3 regions of the Bacillus sp. 1NLA3E genome follow, and region 1 is predicted to be linked to each of the others. Evidence: predicted binding sites of a transcription regulator. Region 1 holds the regulator's gene; each other region holds the start of a gene.
What was found. The regulator Rex, encoded in region 1, represses fermentation and respiration genes when NADH is low (regulators of the CRP and FNR family bind a similar motif). The targets are predictions, from matches to a motif close to TTGTGAAATATTTCACAA.

Region 1 (5,091 bases):
TTAAAAATCTTTCCTAGTTCCTTTAATATTGGATGTAATTGCGAGTTTAAATGAGTTGGATTTACTGATTGAATCACAGCCATATAAATATTTTTATTCAATTTCAAATTCAAGGTGCTGATTCGTGCTTCGATAAATTCTCTTTTTTCAATTGAATTTTCCAGCATATCCCTAAGAAAATGCTCATGTAGCATACCCTTGATATTTTTATTAAAGTAGTTGTTTTTCATTTCAAGGGAGATAATCTTGCATATTTTATCAGTCAGAATAAGGTCGCTTTCATCCCAATCAACATATCCTTTCATTACCACTGCATATCCAATGATAACTTTATCCAACATAATGGGCGCATGTATCAGTATGGTATCTTCCGGCAAAGGTTTGTCATGGCCGTAGCACTTCCAAAAATAGGAAGAACCTTTCTCTCGCATCGTATCTAACGCTTTTACCTGAAAAAAAGCTGCCATTGTTTGTTGAATCATCTGCTCATCCTGTCCGGCCATTTTATAAATCTCATTCTCAGGTCTTAAGTTTTGAGAAAAAGCAAGAATTTGAAAACCTAAATCATATATTATAATAGGGTTTCCAAGTAAGGAACAAGCTGTGTCCGCAATGGTTTGCAGATTTCCGGAACATGCAGCGTCTAAAAGCTTTTGAGGAATATAACCTTCATCACTAGATGTGAGGATAATGTTTTGTATCCGCGCATATAACGTATTAACGCTGACCGGCTTCTTAATTAAAATAAGATTGAGCATATCACAAGAAGTCAACTCAGTTGGAATTTCAAGGTCACATAGACACACTAAATTAATAGATGAACAAAACTGCGCTGGGTCTTGGAGTATGAAATCTTTGCAGATATACAAAATGTCATCCTTGAATTCTGACGGGATTTCCTCTATTAAAATGACTGTAGTTACCTTTTCATTTTTCCTGTTATTAATATATAGTTGGGGTTCGAATTCATCAAGCTCACATGAAACTCTGCGCATATTGGTTGTCATATCGGTCACCTCCAAATAAAAGAGCTGTTAACACAAAAAAAGAGGGAATCTCCTCCCTTTCCGCGGACGAACTGCCAAGCCCCCTCGTTCGAGCCTCGCGTGGGGTCATCCCCTTCTTTTTCCGCTGGAATATCGCAAATTCCCTTACAATCAACAAACATCGTTTAACAGACACCCATGCCAATCCCCTCGGCACATCTATAAATAAAAATAACAAAGGAAGTTATCCACAGTTATTTTTTGGGTAGGGCCTATTATTTAAATAAATAGGTCAAATGTGTTGAAAAAACTTAATCAAATACCATTGTATAATTGTCCCATTGAAATAACACAAAGAATAAAAGAATATATCATGACAAAATGCAAAAGTTTTATAGTGAATTCGTATGCAAGGGAAAATTGGAAATTCCCCATATAAAAAACCTGTATAGAATAAATTCTACACAGGTTTGAAAATCATATTAGTTTATCAACGGCCCTCTATGGGTACATTTTTTCCTTATTCCTCTTCTACCTTTGGATAGTGCTTTAAGAAATACACAAGTGATTGTAATTCTACGGCCAAATCAATATGATGAACACGAATGTCCGAAGGAACATTCAATCGTGCTGGCGTAAAATTTAGAATTCCTTTAATAGGACCACTGGTTAACCGATCAGTTGTCGCTTGCGCTACTGGAGCTGGAATCGTCAGAATCGCCACATGAATATTCTCTTCTTTGATTTTTTTCTCTAAATCATCCATATGAGCAACAGGAACATCAAGAATACTTGTTCCAACCTTTGCTGGGTCTACATCAAATGCAATGGCGATCTTCGTATTATTATTTTTTAAAAAATTATAATTTAATAAAGCTGTGCCTAGATTACCTACACCAATTAAAGCTACTTTTGTCAATTCATCCTGATCAAGCGTTTTCCGAAAAAAAGTTAACAGGTAATTCACATTGTAACCGTAGCCCTTTTTCCCTAACGCACCAAAATAAGAGAAGTCTCTGCGTATCGTCGCAGAATCTACTTTGACTGCCTCGCTTAGTTCTGCAGATGAAACGCGCTGTTTTCCGGATGTATGTAAATTTTTTAAGAAACGATAATACAGTGGTAATCTTTTTGCAGTGGCCTGTGGTATTTTGGATGAACCCTCATTTGCCATAACAACTCTCCTCTCCAATATAAAATTATTTCACACGGTTTTCTCTATGAAAATCTCCGCTTTTCCCACCTGTTTTTTCAACTAAAAACGTTTTTCCAATTACCATACCTTTATCGACTGCCTTACACATATCGTAAACCGTTAAAGCACAAACCGAGGCTGCTGTTAACGCTTCCATTTCCACACCTGTATTTCCTTTTGTTTTAACCTTTGCTGAAATGTGCAAAATATAGTCATTATTTTCTTTTCCCCATGAAAAAGAAATATCTACACCATTTAAGGGAATCGGGTGACACATTGGAATAATATCCCAAGTTTTTTTACATGCCATTACTGCTGCAACTTGTGCAACTGCTAGGACATCCCCTTTTTTCATTTCATTATTGGTTATTTTTTCATAAATATCACAGCTAACAGTAATACTTGAATAAGCGAGAGCTGTTCTAATTGTTTCAGGTTTACTGCTAACATCGACCATTTTAGCACGGCCTTCTTCATTAAAATGCGTAAATTCTCCCATATGTACACACCTTTCTAACAAAATCATACACTATTTTTCCAAACATGTATGTATCAACTTGTATTTTCCTTCACAAGATTGGAGTTATTGCTGATATGATAGGAATACGATAAACTTACTCTATCGCAATAGAGGTGAAAAACAATGATATTATTACAAGTAAACCAATTAAATAAATATTATGGTGCAGATCTTATTTTATCTAATATTAAACTAGAAGTACAAACTCGAGATAGAATTGCCTTAGTCGGCCGTAACGGTGCTGGAAAATCTACTCTGCTAAAAATCATTGCTGGGCAGATGTCCTTTGATTCTGGAGAAATCATGAAACCAAAGGAAGTTACGATTGGGTATTTAGCACAAAATACAGGGCTGGAATCAAGCCTTTCCATTTGGGAAGAAATGCTTACGGTTTTTGCTGGATTACGAATTCTTGAACAAAAGCTTCGACAATATGAAGAACAAATGTCTGATCCAGCAATATTAAAAGAAACAAGCACTTACGAAAAATTATTAAAGGATTATGACCTCTTGCAGGTTCAATTTAAAGACCTTGGAGGGTACCAATACGAGGCCGATATTCGTTCCGTTCTTCACGGTTTAAATTTTCATACCTTTGATTATTCTACCAAAATTTCCAGCCTGAGTGGTGGCCAAAAAACGCGGCTTGCACTTGGAAAATTATTATTAACCAAACCCGATATTCTTATTTTGGACGAACCCACCAACCATTTAGACATTGAAACATTGTCCTGGTTAGAACAGTATTTACAAAATTACGAAGGAGCTATTTTAATTGTTTCTCATGATCGCTACTTTTTAGACAAAGTTGTCAACCAGGTTTATGAAATGTCACGGCAACAAATCCTAAAATTCACAGGAAATTATAGTTCCTATCTCGTGCACAAGGCAGAAAACTATGAACGTGAAATGAAGATGTATGAAAAGCAGCAGGATGAAATTACGAAGTTACAAGATTTTGTTGCTCGAAACCTCGCCCGTGCATCCACTACAAAAAGGGCGCAAAGCCGGCGGAAACAACTTAATCGAATGGATGTTATGAACCGGCCTCTAGGAAATGAGAAATCAGCTACATTCTCTTTTGATATTGAAAAACAAAGCGGAAATGAAGTGTTAAACGTCCATTCTGTCGCTGTTGGTTATGGTGAAGAAAGGGTATCTGAAAATATATCCATTCGAATTACCCGTGGGGAAAGTATCGCGCTGGTTGGGCCGAATGGGATCGGTAAATCCACCTTATTAAAAACTATTGTACAAAAACTAGATCCGTTAGCTGGCACATTCCAATTAGGCTCCAACGTCTCGATTGGCTATTATGATCAGGAACAAGCTGAATTAACATCAAATAAACGTGTGTTAAATGAACTATGGGATGAATATCCGTTAAAGCCTGAAAAAGAAGTTCGAACTGTTTTAGGTAATTTTTTATTTTCGGGTGACGATGTTTTGAAAATTGTTTCAACCTTAAGCGGCGGAGAAAAAGCTCGACTTGCCCTCGCCAAGCTTATGATGGAAAAAGCTAATCTCCTCATTCTTGATGAGCCCACGAACCATCTGGATTTAGACAGCAAAGAGGTACTAGAAAACGCCCTCATCGATTATCCTGGAACTATTTTATTCGTTTCACATGACCGTTATTTCATTAATCGAATCGTTACAAAAGTGATCGAATTAGGGAAGAACGGCGCTGTCGAATATTTAGGTGATTATGACTACTACGTTGAAAAGAAACTCGAACAAGTTGAGCTAAAAGCACTTGAGAATACACCTAAGGTGGGGACAACACTTGCTGGCACTCCAGTAAAAAATACTTATCAACAGGATAAGGAAACAAAAAAATTGGAGCGCCAACGACAGAGAAGAATGGAGGAAATTGAGGCGAGTGTCGAAAAATTAGAGACACTGATCTCAACTAACGAACAGCTATTATGTGACCCAGAGATATACCAAAACCATGAAAAAGTGTTGGAGCTTAACGGCCAAAACGAGGCGGCACATTCCACGCTTGAAGAACTGATGGAGGAATGGGCTGAACTTGCTGAGGACTAGGGAAATCTTGAAACGGTAATTATTTTATGCTGTTTTCTAAAAGATTGAATGTATACCTTTAAAAATGAAACTGATTGGAGCGGAAGGTGCTCGACTCCTGCGGGAGCAGCGGGACAGGTGAGACCCCGCAGGCGTAAAACGAGGCCACTGAAAAAGGCTGAGAAATTTTGAGAAAAGCAATTCCCTGAAAAATCCATCCCCACTTTCGATTTAATAATGAGGAGTAAATCGGACTGAATCCTCCACTTCGATAGAGGAAAATGGCGGGATTTTGGGATTGTGTATTGTCAAAAACTTCATTTTAAATAGAAAAGGACTTTTTCAGCAGCCTCCGTAAAACG
Region 2 (5,091 bases), 1.9 Mb from region 1:
GGTGCTTACTACTCCGTAAATCTCCCCTGACCGGAGTCCCTTTTCTATTTCTCTTCGTTCTGTCGGTAAATATCCACCCCGATACCCTCTTATCGACTTAGGGCCTAATTGATATTTTACTAATTCCTTTAAATAGGTTAGAAGAATTTCAACCCTAACCCTACTTCTTGCAAACACAATCGTCTGGATTTTATTTTTTAACAGTTCCCCAGCCAACCTCTTTGCTTCAAGAGTAGCACTCTTGCGGATGTTAAGCGGTTTATTGATTACCGGCGGATTATAAAAAAGAAAATGCTTTCTTCCGCTTGGGGCACCATTATTGTCAATTAATGTCATTTGTTTTTCAGTTAGTCTTTCAGCTAATTCGAGCGGGTTAGCAATCGTCGCAGAAGTACAGATAAACACAGGGTCGCTGCCATAGTAATGACAAATTCTCCTTAAGCGCCGAATCACGTTGGCCACATGACTTCCAAAAACGCCGCGATAAATATGAAGCTCGTCGATAACCACGTATTTTAGATTCTCAAATAAGGAAACCCATTTTGTGTGATGAGGAAGAATAGCTGAGTGAAGCATGTCTGGGTTGGTAATTACAATATGACCAGCTCTGCGAACCTTTTGGCGAATATTAGCAGCAGTGTCACCGTCATACGTATAGCAATTAAGATCCAAGTCCCCTTCTTGGATTAATTCGTTCAACTCACTTTTTTGATCCTGCGCCAACGCCTTCGTAGGGAACATATAAAGAGCCCTCGCGTGTCGATCATTCATTAGTGTTTGGATAACCGGCAAATTATAACAGAGTGTTTTCCCTGATGCAGTTGGAGTGACCGCTACGATACTACAATTGTTGGTAACCGACTGGTAAGCAGAAAATTGATGCGTATATAATTGGTTAATCCCTCGCTGTTCTAGTGCTTTTGCAAGTTTAGGGTGAAGACCATCCGGTAAGGAGGCAGTTTTGGCCTCCTTTGCCTCAATTGTATGCCAAAGTTTAATATTCTCATTAAAATCTTTACTCTCTTTTAAAAGTTTGATTACTTCCTGTAAATTTTTTCTTCCTTTCAACGTTCTCACCTCGATGCTTCTATTGTAGCGAATGAGCGTTCGCAAAAAAAGAGAACAGCCAAAATTAATCGTTACCATATTTGTCCTAAAAAAATAATAATTGATAGGGATATCGTTTGTTCCCTTTTTTCATAGGCTGGGTAAAACTCAATGTTGATTTTTTGCACAATGTTGATTGGAGTGGAAGGCGCGAAGACTCCTGCGGGAGCAGCGGACAGGTGAGACCCCGCAGGAGCTTTAGCGACGAGGAGGCTCACCGCTCGCCCCTAAGGTGCGCGAAGCGCCTGGAACGGAAATCAACACTCTAGTTTAAAAGAGCCTTTTCAAAAAAATAGATTTTGTCGAAAATTGATGATTTCCGTTATTTATTTGTTACAATATAAAAAGACATAAGGATTTTGCACTGAGGTGAAATAATGAAAAAAGATCAAATTAAAATGGTTCTTTCCAAATTCAGCTTGTTTCGAGATTTAAATGATCAAGAGCTTGCAAAAATTGTGGACATTGCCATTGCACGAGACTGGAAAAAAAATACTCATGCTTTTTTACAAGGTGACCCTCTAACAAATGTTTATTTCATCTTTGAAGGCAAAGTAAAAATTTATAAAAGTGATTCAAGTGGAAGAGAGCAGATCGTGGCCATAGCTAAATCTGGAGAAATGTTTCCTCACGTTGGCTTTTTCCGAAAAGGTGAATATCCTGCATTTGCAGAAATAATTGAAAACTCAAAACTTGTGGTTGTACCAATTGATCAATTTGAAAAGGTTTTAATAGAAAATCCACATTTATGTATTAAAGTATTTAAGGTGCTTGGAGAAAAAATCATTGATTTACAGGACCGCTTAGAAGAACAAATATTAAATAATACTTACGAACAAATTATTAAACTACTTGTTAGACTGGCTGAAAAGAATGGAACCATGTTTGAGGATGGAAGAATATTGTTAAAGTCAGAATTCACCAACAAAGACCTCGCCAACATGATAGGTACAACTAGAGAGACAGTCAGCCGCACACTCACCAAGATGAAAAAAGAAGAGCTGATTGAAGTTAATGCAAACGGGGACATGATCCTAGACCCTCAGGTTCTATTGGATGAAATTTTTTAGAAAAAAAAAACAACCGCAGAGAGGTAAAGGCGGTTGTTTTTTTTTTATTTGTGTTAATTAAGCATTTAACATTGCTTGCATATCTTCTTGTGCATTTCCAATCAACTTAAGGTTAAAAGTCTCTTGAAGTACATTTAAGACACCTTCAGAAATGAATTCTGGAGCCTTTGGTCCAATGCGAATATCTTGAATGCCTAGGCTGAATAATCCTAGCAAAATAGCCACAGCTTTTTGCTCAAACCAAGATAGTACGATACTTACTGGCAACTCGTTTACAGAACAGCCAAATGCGTCTGCTAAAGCAAGGGCAATTTTCACCGTAGAGCCTGAGTTGTTACATTGACCTAAATCGATATAACGTGGAATCTCTGTGCCTGGAACAACACCGTAGTCCACATCATTAAAACGGAATTTACCACATGAAGTCGTTAAGATAACTGTTTCTGGTGGTAAAGATGTTGCCAACTCACGGTAATATTCACCGCCTGTACCTGGTGCATCGCAACCAGCAATTACAAAGAAACGCTTAATTTTTCCCTCTTTAACAGCTGCGATTACTTCAGGAGCCAATCCAAGTACTGTTTCATGATGGAATCCAGTTAATAAGGTTTCGTCTGACTCAATATTTGCTTCAGGAAGCTCAAGCGCACGATTAATTAATGGAGAGAAATCATCGTTTTCAATTTTTTGTACATTTTCTAAACCAGCAACCTCATAAGAGAACATACGATCAGCGTATGAACCTTTAATTGGCATTACACAGTTAGTTGTCGCTAAAATTGCTCCAGGGAATTTCTCAAACAAACGACGTTGGTCATACCATGCCTTACCTATATTCCCCTTTAGGTGAGAGAATTTTTTCAAAGCTGGATAGCCATGAGCTGGAAGCATTTCTGAATGCGTATAAATATTGATGCCTTTTCCTTCAGTTTGCTTCAATAATTCTTCTAAAGCGAATAAATTATGTCCGGAAACGACAATCGCTTTTCCCTCGATTTTATTCTGAGACACACGGATCGGTTCTGGAATTCCAAGACGGCTGGTATGAGCCTCATCTAGTACTTCCATCATTCTAACAGCTGCTTGCCCCACTTGCATTGCCATATTAATGTGTTCTTGCACATTAAAATTAGAGTTTGTTAATGTCATGTATAACGCTTCTTGAGTGGTTTTATCAACAAATGCATCTGTGTATCCTAGTTGGTTTGCATGGGTCCGATAAGCTGCAATCCCTTTTAATCCGAAAATAATGGTGTCCTGTAGGCTAGCTATTGTTTCGTCTTTACCGCAGACTCCTACAACAGTACATCCGCCAGTTGGAGTTTGTTCACATTGATAACAAAACATGTTTTCTCCTCACTTTCAATCAATCTACAGTTACATCATACAGGTGATTCAGAAAATAAAATGTGATAAATGCCACAAAACTCATTTTTTCAAAAAATATTCATAAAACGTTTTCAATCTGGTCAATGAACCACATTTTGGGTAAATGCATAGAATGTTAGCAAACTTCTGTATGAGAGGAGCCAAGGAGTCATGACTTCTAAACTTCCGTTTGACCCTAATAATGAAGAACATCCTACACACTTCGGAGATATTATGAAGCAAATGAACCAATTTTTTCAGGAGAAACCGATGCGAGGAATATTACAAACCATCGATGATTTTTTTAAGAGTCCCTTTCCGGTAAATTCCTTCCCCATCGACGTTTCAGAAAATGAAAAGGACCATATTGTTACCGCCAAGCTGCCAGGAGTAACCATAGAACAAATTCAAATCAATGTACTAGGGAATGCCATGTCTATCGTCGTGAATAATCAAGAGGTCATCACTGAAGCGGACGAGAACAATCAACTTTATCGAAAAAGACAATCTCTTTCACAAACAAGCAGAACCATTTCGCTTCCTTTCCAAATAAACGAGAAAGCCGTGAAAGCCAGCTATAAAGACGGTCTACTTGAAATTCGCGTTCCCAAACAAGCAGGAAAAAAAATCATCATTGATCAAGAGTAAGAAAAAAAGAGGCTGACTCTCGTCAACCTCAGGCTGTCGAGAAACTATCGACAGTCTATTATTTTACCTGAAAAATTTAGTAATTCACCGCGTTAATTTTTTATAATAATTAGGCTGTTTAATTGGTCTGTTGATTTCCGTTCCAGGCGCTTCGCTTTCCGCGGGGCGGGCGGTGAGCCTCCTCGGCGCTAAAGCGCCTGCGGGGTCTCACCTGTCCCGCTGCTCCCGCAGGAGTCTTCGCGCCTTCCACTCCAATCAACAGAGCGGTTCAAATACAGACCTTTCACTCAATCAATAAATAATAAAAATAAGTGGTGAAATCATTGTTTAAGCCAAAAGTGTCTAGCCAAAGTGAATATGAATGTGGGTCTATTGATGATTTAGTTCCAGACGATCACCTTCTACGCTTGATTCACTAATAAATCGATTTTTCGTTTCTTCTTGAAAAGGTCCTTCCTTATTAAGTTGTTTTCTGAACTTATATGTTCCCACTAAGCGGCGATTTCGGACAGCTTTGGTGAATTCAAGGACACTCGTGAGAAATGGGACTCAAAGAGCTGCAATGTTGCCCTAAAATTCAAGAGTCTTGGAAAAATGGGAATCAAAGAGTCGCTATGATGACCAAAATTCTTGAGTCGCGGAAAAACGGGAGCCACAGAGCCACATTTAGCTAGGTTGGATAAGTTGTGTTGCAATCCTTTAGGTTGATTTGCCACTTGTTGATTGGAGCGAAGCACCTGGAGCGGATATCAACAGGTCTCTTAGCATAGGCAATCTATGAAAATTCTGAGAAAATAACCTTTTTCGAGAATCTGAGGTTGACTTTCGTCAACCTCTTTTCTTCCTTCGTATTGGGGGAGAATATGAATTATTCCCGGTTTTTATCCATGGAGTTCTT
Region 3 (5,091 bases), 1.6 Mb from region 1:
TGATTGGAGCGGAAGGTGCGAGACTCCTGCGGGAGCAGCGGGACAGGTGAGACCCCGCAGGCGCTTTAGCGCCGAGGAGGCTCACCGCCCGCCCCGCGGAAAGCGAGCATCCTGGAGCGGAAATCAACCACACTACTCTTTTAATAAATAGCAACAAAGTTTACGAAAACAGCCTAAAGATATGATTTGTGAAGAGGTGTTGTCCTTTGGAAAAAAATAAACTTCGCCAAGAAATGAAACAGAAATTAGCATCCCAACAAAAAAAGGTTTACGAAGAAAAGTCAGATAAGATTGCTCAAAACCTTTTCAAAGATTTGAGTTGGGTTAACGCCAAAACGGTTGGGATAACGATATCCAATCCTCCAGAAGTGGATACATATCAAATAATTAAAAAAGCTTGGGAGCTCGGAAAAACAGTGGTTGTGCCGAAGTGTCAACCGAAAAATAGGCAGCTTCGTTTTAGGGTGATAGAGCATTTTTCCCAACTTGAGAAAGTATTCTTTGGCCTATATGAACCGATAGAGTCTATTACAAGCGAAGTTGATTCACACATGATTGATTTGCTCATTGTACCAGGTCTTGCTTTTTCTAGGGAAGGATATAGGATGGGATTCGGTGGCGGGTATTATGATCGATACCTTAAGAATTATCATGGAGACAAGCTGTCATTATGTTTTGATATTCAAATTGTCCCGCATCTTCCTGTTGAAGATCACGATCTACCTGTTGCAAAGATCATAACGGATCATGAGGTTATTAATACAAATGGTTAACATTATACTGTATATAGTTGTTATTTTAGCTACTGTTTTTTCTGGCTATTACCTTCGATACTTAACTTTTTCTGGTTCTGTGACAGCCGCAGCAGTTGGGATTTCTGTTGCACTTGGGTTTGGCTGGAAAGGATTAGTGTTATTGGGGCTATTTTTTTCTACATCAAGTTTATGGTCAAAGTTTAAGGATGATTTTAAGAGTCAAATTGAGCAAAAAAATGCAAAAGGTTCTCGGAGAGATTGGCAACAAGTACTTGCAAACGGTGGCATTGCTGTTGTTTCTAGTTTGCTTTTCTTTTATTATGAACACCCAATCTGGATTTTGGCGTTTTCAGTATCAATCGCAAGTGCAAATTCGGACACGTGGGCTTCTGAAATTGGAACTTTAAGTAAGCACCCGCCATTGTTCATTAGAACTTTCAAAAGGTCAGAAAAAGGAACTTCCGGTGCGGTTAGCCTGCTTGGATCCTTCGCAGCGCTCTTGGGCTCCCTCCTAATTGCTGTTTTTGCTACTTTCCTTTTTAAGTTGGATTTATATTATCTTTCCTTCATCTTCCTGTTTGGCTTTTTGGGCAATGTTTTCGACACTATTATGGGGGCCTTTCTACAAGCTTCCTACCTCTGTCCTATTTGCCAAACTGAAACGGAAAAAACAATCCATTGTAACCAACGGACAAAGCTAAAAAGAGGGATTCCATTTATGAATAATGAAGTTGTTAACTTCCTTTCAGGTCTTTTAGCAACAATTGTCGGTACCCTGTGCTTCTTAAAATAAATGTAACGATTTCTTCATAAAGCTTACGCTTACATTAGAAAAATTGACTTGAAAATGTTTGTGAAATAATGCACAATCTAATTAGCAGCAAAAATAACGTGTTTTTTTAGGCATCATGGAAATAATGATAAAAGAAATCTTATTATTCCGGAGGGTACAAAAATGATAGGTCGAGTGAATAGAGTCGCTTTAATTGGTACTGGTGCAGTTGGATCTAGTTATGCATTTGCTATGTTAAACCAAGGTGTAGTTGAAGAATTTGTACTAATTGATTTAAATAAGGAGAAGTCTGAAGGAGACGCAATGGATTTAAATCATGGTTTACCATTTGCCCCTTCAGCAACGAAAATCTGGTTTGGTGATTATGCTGATTGTAAAGATGCTGATATAGTGGTAATTTGTGCAGGTGCAAATCAAAAACCTGGTGAAACAAGACTTGATCTTGTTGGGAAAAATACAGCAATCTTTAAAGGGATTGTCGAACAAGTTATGGGAAGTGGCTTTGACGGAATTTTCGTCGTGGCAACTAATCCAGTGGATATTTTAACGTACGTAACGTGGAAATTTTCAGGCCTTCCAAAAGAACGAATTATCGGTTCTGGAACCATTTTAGATACAGCACGTTTCCGTTATTTGCTAGGTGATTATTTTGCTGTTGACCCGCGTAATGTCCATGCTTATATTATTGGAGAACATGGAGACACAGAGTTGCCAGTCTGGAGTCAAGCTGATATCGCTGGGCTACCTATCTCAGATTGGACAAAGAATAAACCGAATTTCCAACAAGAAGATCTAGATACGCTTTTCTTGAACGTTAGAGATGCGGCCTACCAAATTATCCAACGCAAAGGTGCAACCTTCTATGGGATAGCCATGGGACTCGTAAGGCTTACAAAAGCCATTTTACAAAATGAAAATTCAGTGTTAACTGTCTCTGCTTATTTGGAAAATAAGTATGGACAGGATGATGTTTTTATTGGTGTTCCAGCAGTTGTGAACCGAAATGGTATCCGTGAGGTAGTCGAAATAACCTTAAGCAAAGAGGAACAGGAGAAATTCAGCCATTCCTCATCTGTTCTAAAAAATCTTTTAGGAACCATTTTTCCTAAATAGTTTTATGAAAAAGACTGTCTACTAGAGGCCACTGCAAAACACTTACATTTTTTAGAAGAAACGCCCTTCGGGGCGTTTTTTTGTTAAAATAAAGATATATTAATTATCTGTATTGGAGTTTAAGCAATGTTACTTAATCATAATCAATCAAGCCTATCCTTTCATTCGGACCTATATTCTTTTGTGCCAGAAAATCATATTTTAAGACGCGTTCATGAACTAGTGGACTTTTCCTTTATTAATAATTTAGTTAAAGAATCATATAGTGAGTTTTACGGTAGACCTGCAAATGAGCCTGAATTGTTGTTTCGTCTCCTATTTCTCCAATTCCTTTATAATTTATCGGATGAAAGAGTAATTGAGGATTCGCAATACAATTTAGCCTATAAGTGGTTTTTAGGTTTAAATCCAGAAGATAATTTACCAGATGCTTCCCAACTTAGCCGATTCCGTGTACATAGACTAGGAGCAAATAGGGTTGAAATGGTTCTTGAGCATATTGTAAAACAATGTGTAGAAAAAGGATTGATTCAGTCTAAGGCTCTGATTATTGATTCAACTCATACTCTTGCTAACGCAGCCAAGGAAAAGCCATTAGATGTTTTGAAAAAAGCAGCTAATCGTCTTCTAAAAGGGGTAAAGAAACAGTATTCCAGTCTTTATAAAAAGCTTCCAACATTTCCAAAATTAAAGGGAACGGATGAGGAAAAGGCGAAACAACTTTTGCAATATTTAGTAGAACTAAAGGATCTATTAGATGAAAAACTCCCAGATGCCGAAGGCAGCTTGCTTGAAAAGATAAACATCGTAAAGCAAATTGTTGATGATGAGAGACTTTTAACTAACAAAGGGATTGCATCTGCAGTTGACCCAGATGCACGTTTTGGAAGGAAATCTAAGTCAAGATCTTTTTATGGATATAAGAATCACATTGCTATGACTGAAGAAGAAATCATTACTGCCATTCATGTTACTCCAGGAAATGAAGATGATGGAAAACAGCTACAAACTTTGGTTAACAAGACAAAAGAACAACAAATAACGATTGATGAAGTTCTTGCCGATACAGCATATTCTAGAAAGGAAAATTTAACCTTCCTTCAAACAGATGAGATTAAAGCTTCGATTCCTTTAAGTCCAGCAGTCTATGGAATTCGAGAAGATGATAAATTTCAATATGACAAGGAAAATGACGAAGTTATATGCCCTGCAGGGCATACAAGTATAAGGAAGGCTAAAACTGGAAGAAAAGAAACGGGTACTAACCAATGCTTAACCTTTTACTTTGATACAAACCTTTGTAAAAAGTGTCCTTTCAAGGAAGATTGTTATAACAATACAAAGGAAAAAACATATTCCATAAGTATTAAATCAGAGGAACATATTCATCAGATGGCATATTTGGAATCTGATGAATATCACCAAAGAAAAGGAATTCGTTCCAAAATTGAACATAAAAATGCTGAATTAAAGAATGCACATAGAATGACCAGGGCAAAATACCGTGGTCAATTTGGTATGCGAATACAAGCGTTTCTAACAGCGTTTGTAGTAAATGTTAAGAGAATGATAAAGCTAAAAATGTCCCTTTCAGTGTGATAGAGGGAACCTAAAATTCACTATGTTCAAAAAAGGAGCCGCCAATTAATGTTTTTCATTAATTGGCGGCTCCTTTTATTAAAATCAAAATGAATTTTTTAGCCTTTTTGCAGTGGCCTCTACTAGGCAGTCTTTTTTCGTGATGTTATGCCTTTTTATTCAGGAATTATTAAGGATAAAATGGAGCAGTATATCACACACTAGTGGTAGGAGGGATGGATTATGCGAACAATAGCTTCGATATTTATGATTGGATTGGCTGGATATTTAGCGTTTCAAAATCGTTTTCGACTCATAAATGTCCTGTTAGGAAGTGGATTTACACGGAAGCTGTTTGTTGGATCATTACTAAGTATTCCTGGAATTCGAAATAAGATGATGCAGACCGTTTTCTCGGGACCAACTGAATGGTAAAAAGGCCTAAATAGGTCTTTTTATTTTTTCTAAAATAGGTAAGTTTGGTTTTATCCTAAGTAATGAAACTCTTGGTCATTTCATTTTATGAATAAATTTAAATATAGTTTATAATAATTTAAATAATAAAAAATCTGCAGACTAAAAACTGCTAATAAAATAATGATAGCCATGCATGTTCAGAGAGAAAGTAGGGGAAGAGTTGGATTTCCAAGAGGATTATTTATTTTGGAGGTTGGCAGATTTTCTAATAATCAATCAAGATTATCGTCTTGTTCAAATGGCCAGCAATGATCAAGAACTTTGGCTTGAAAATGTTTCAAATAAACAAGCGCAACTGATCAGAATTGTTCGACGGAATTTGGATTGGAGCAATTCGCTACAGAGAGATATAGAAATAATTTCATCCGTAGGAGA

Region 2: the regulator Rex is predicted to act here: its motif matches at 3,585-3,602, upstream of hcp (hydroxylamine reductase).
Region 3: the regulator Rex is predicted to act here: its motif matches at 1,607-1,624, upstream of B1NLA3E_RS16490 (L-lactate dehydrogenase).

The regions. Positions count from the first base shown of each region.
Region 1 is NC_021171.1:224,589-229,679, reverse strand. It holds gene B1NLA3E_RS01245 (PucR family transcriptional regulator) at 1-869, opposite strand, end outside; gene B1NLA3E_RS01240 (redox-sensing transcriptional repressor Rex) at 1,507-2,160, opposite strand; gene moaC (cyclic pyranopterin monophosphate synthase MoaC) at 2,186-2,680, opposite strand; gene B1NLA3E_RS01230 (ABC-F family ATP-binding cassette domain-containing protein) at 2,825-4,750, shown strand.
Region 2 is NC_021171.1:3,186,096-3,191,186, forward strand. It holds gene B1NLA3E_RS15170 (DEAD/DEAH box helicase) at 1-1,068, opposite strand, end outside; gene B1NLA3E_RS15180 (Crp/Fnr family transcriptional regulator) at 1,485-2,177, shown strand; gene hcp (hydroxylamine reductase) at 2,235-3,524, opposite strand; gene B1NLA3E_RS15190 (Hsp20/alpha crystallin family protein) at 3,717-4,193, shown strand; gene B1NLA3E_RS15195 (ABC transporter permease subunit) at 5,022-5,091, opposite strand, start outside.
Region 3 is NC_021171.1:3,443,800-3,448,890, reverse strand. It holds gene B1NLA3E_RS16500 (5-formyltetrahydrofolate cyclo-ligase) at 207-773, shown strand; gene B1NLA3E_RS16495 (DUF92 domain-containing protein) at 766-1,548, shown strand; gene B1NLA3E_RS16490 (L-lactate dehydrogenase) at 1,711-2,661, shown strand; gene B1NLA3E_RS16485 (IS1182 family transposase) at 2,788-4,260, shown strand; gene B1NLA3E_RS16480 (hypothetical protein) at 4,483-4,674, shown strand; gene B1NLA3E_RS16475 (rhomboid family protein) at 4,877-5,091, shown strand, end outside.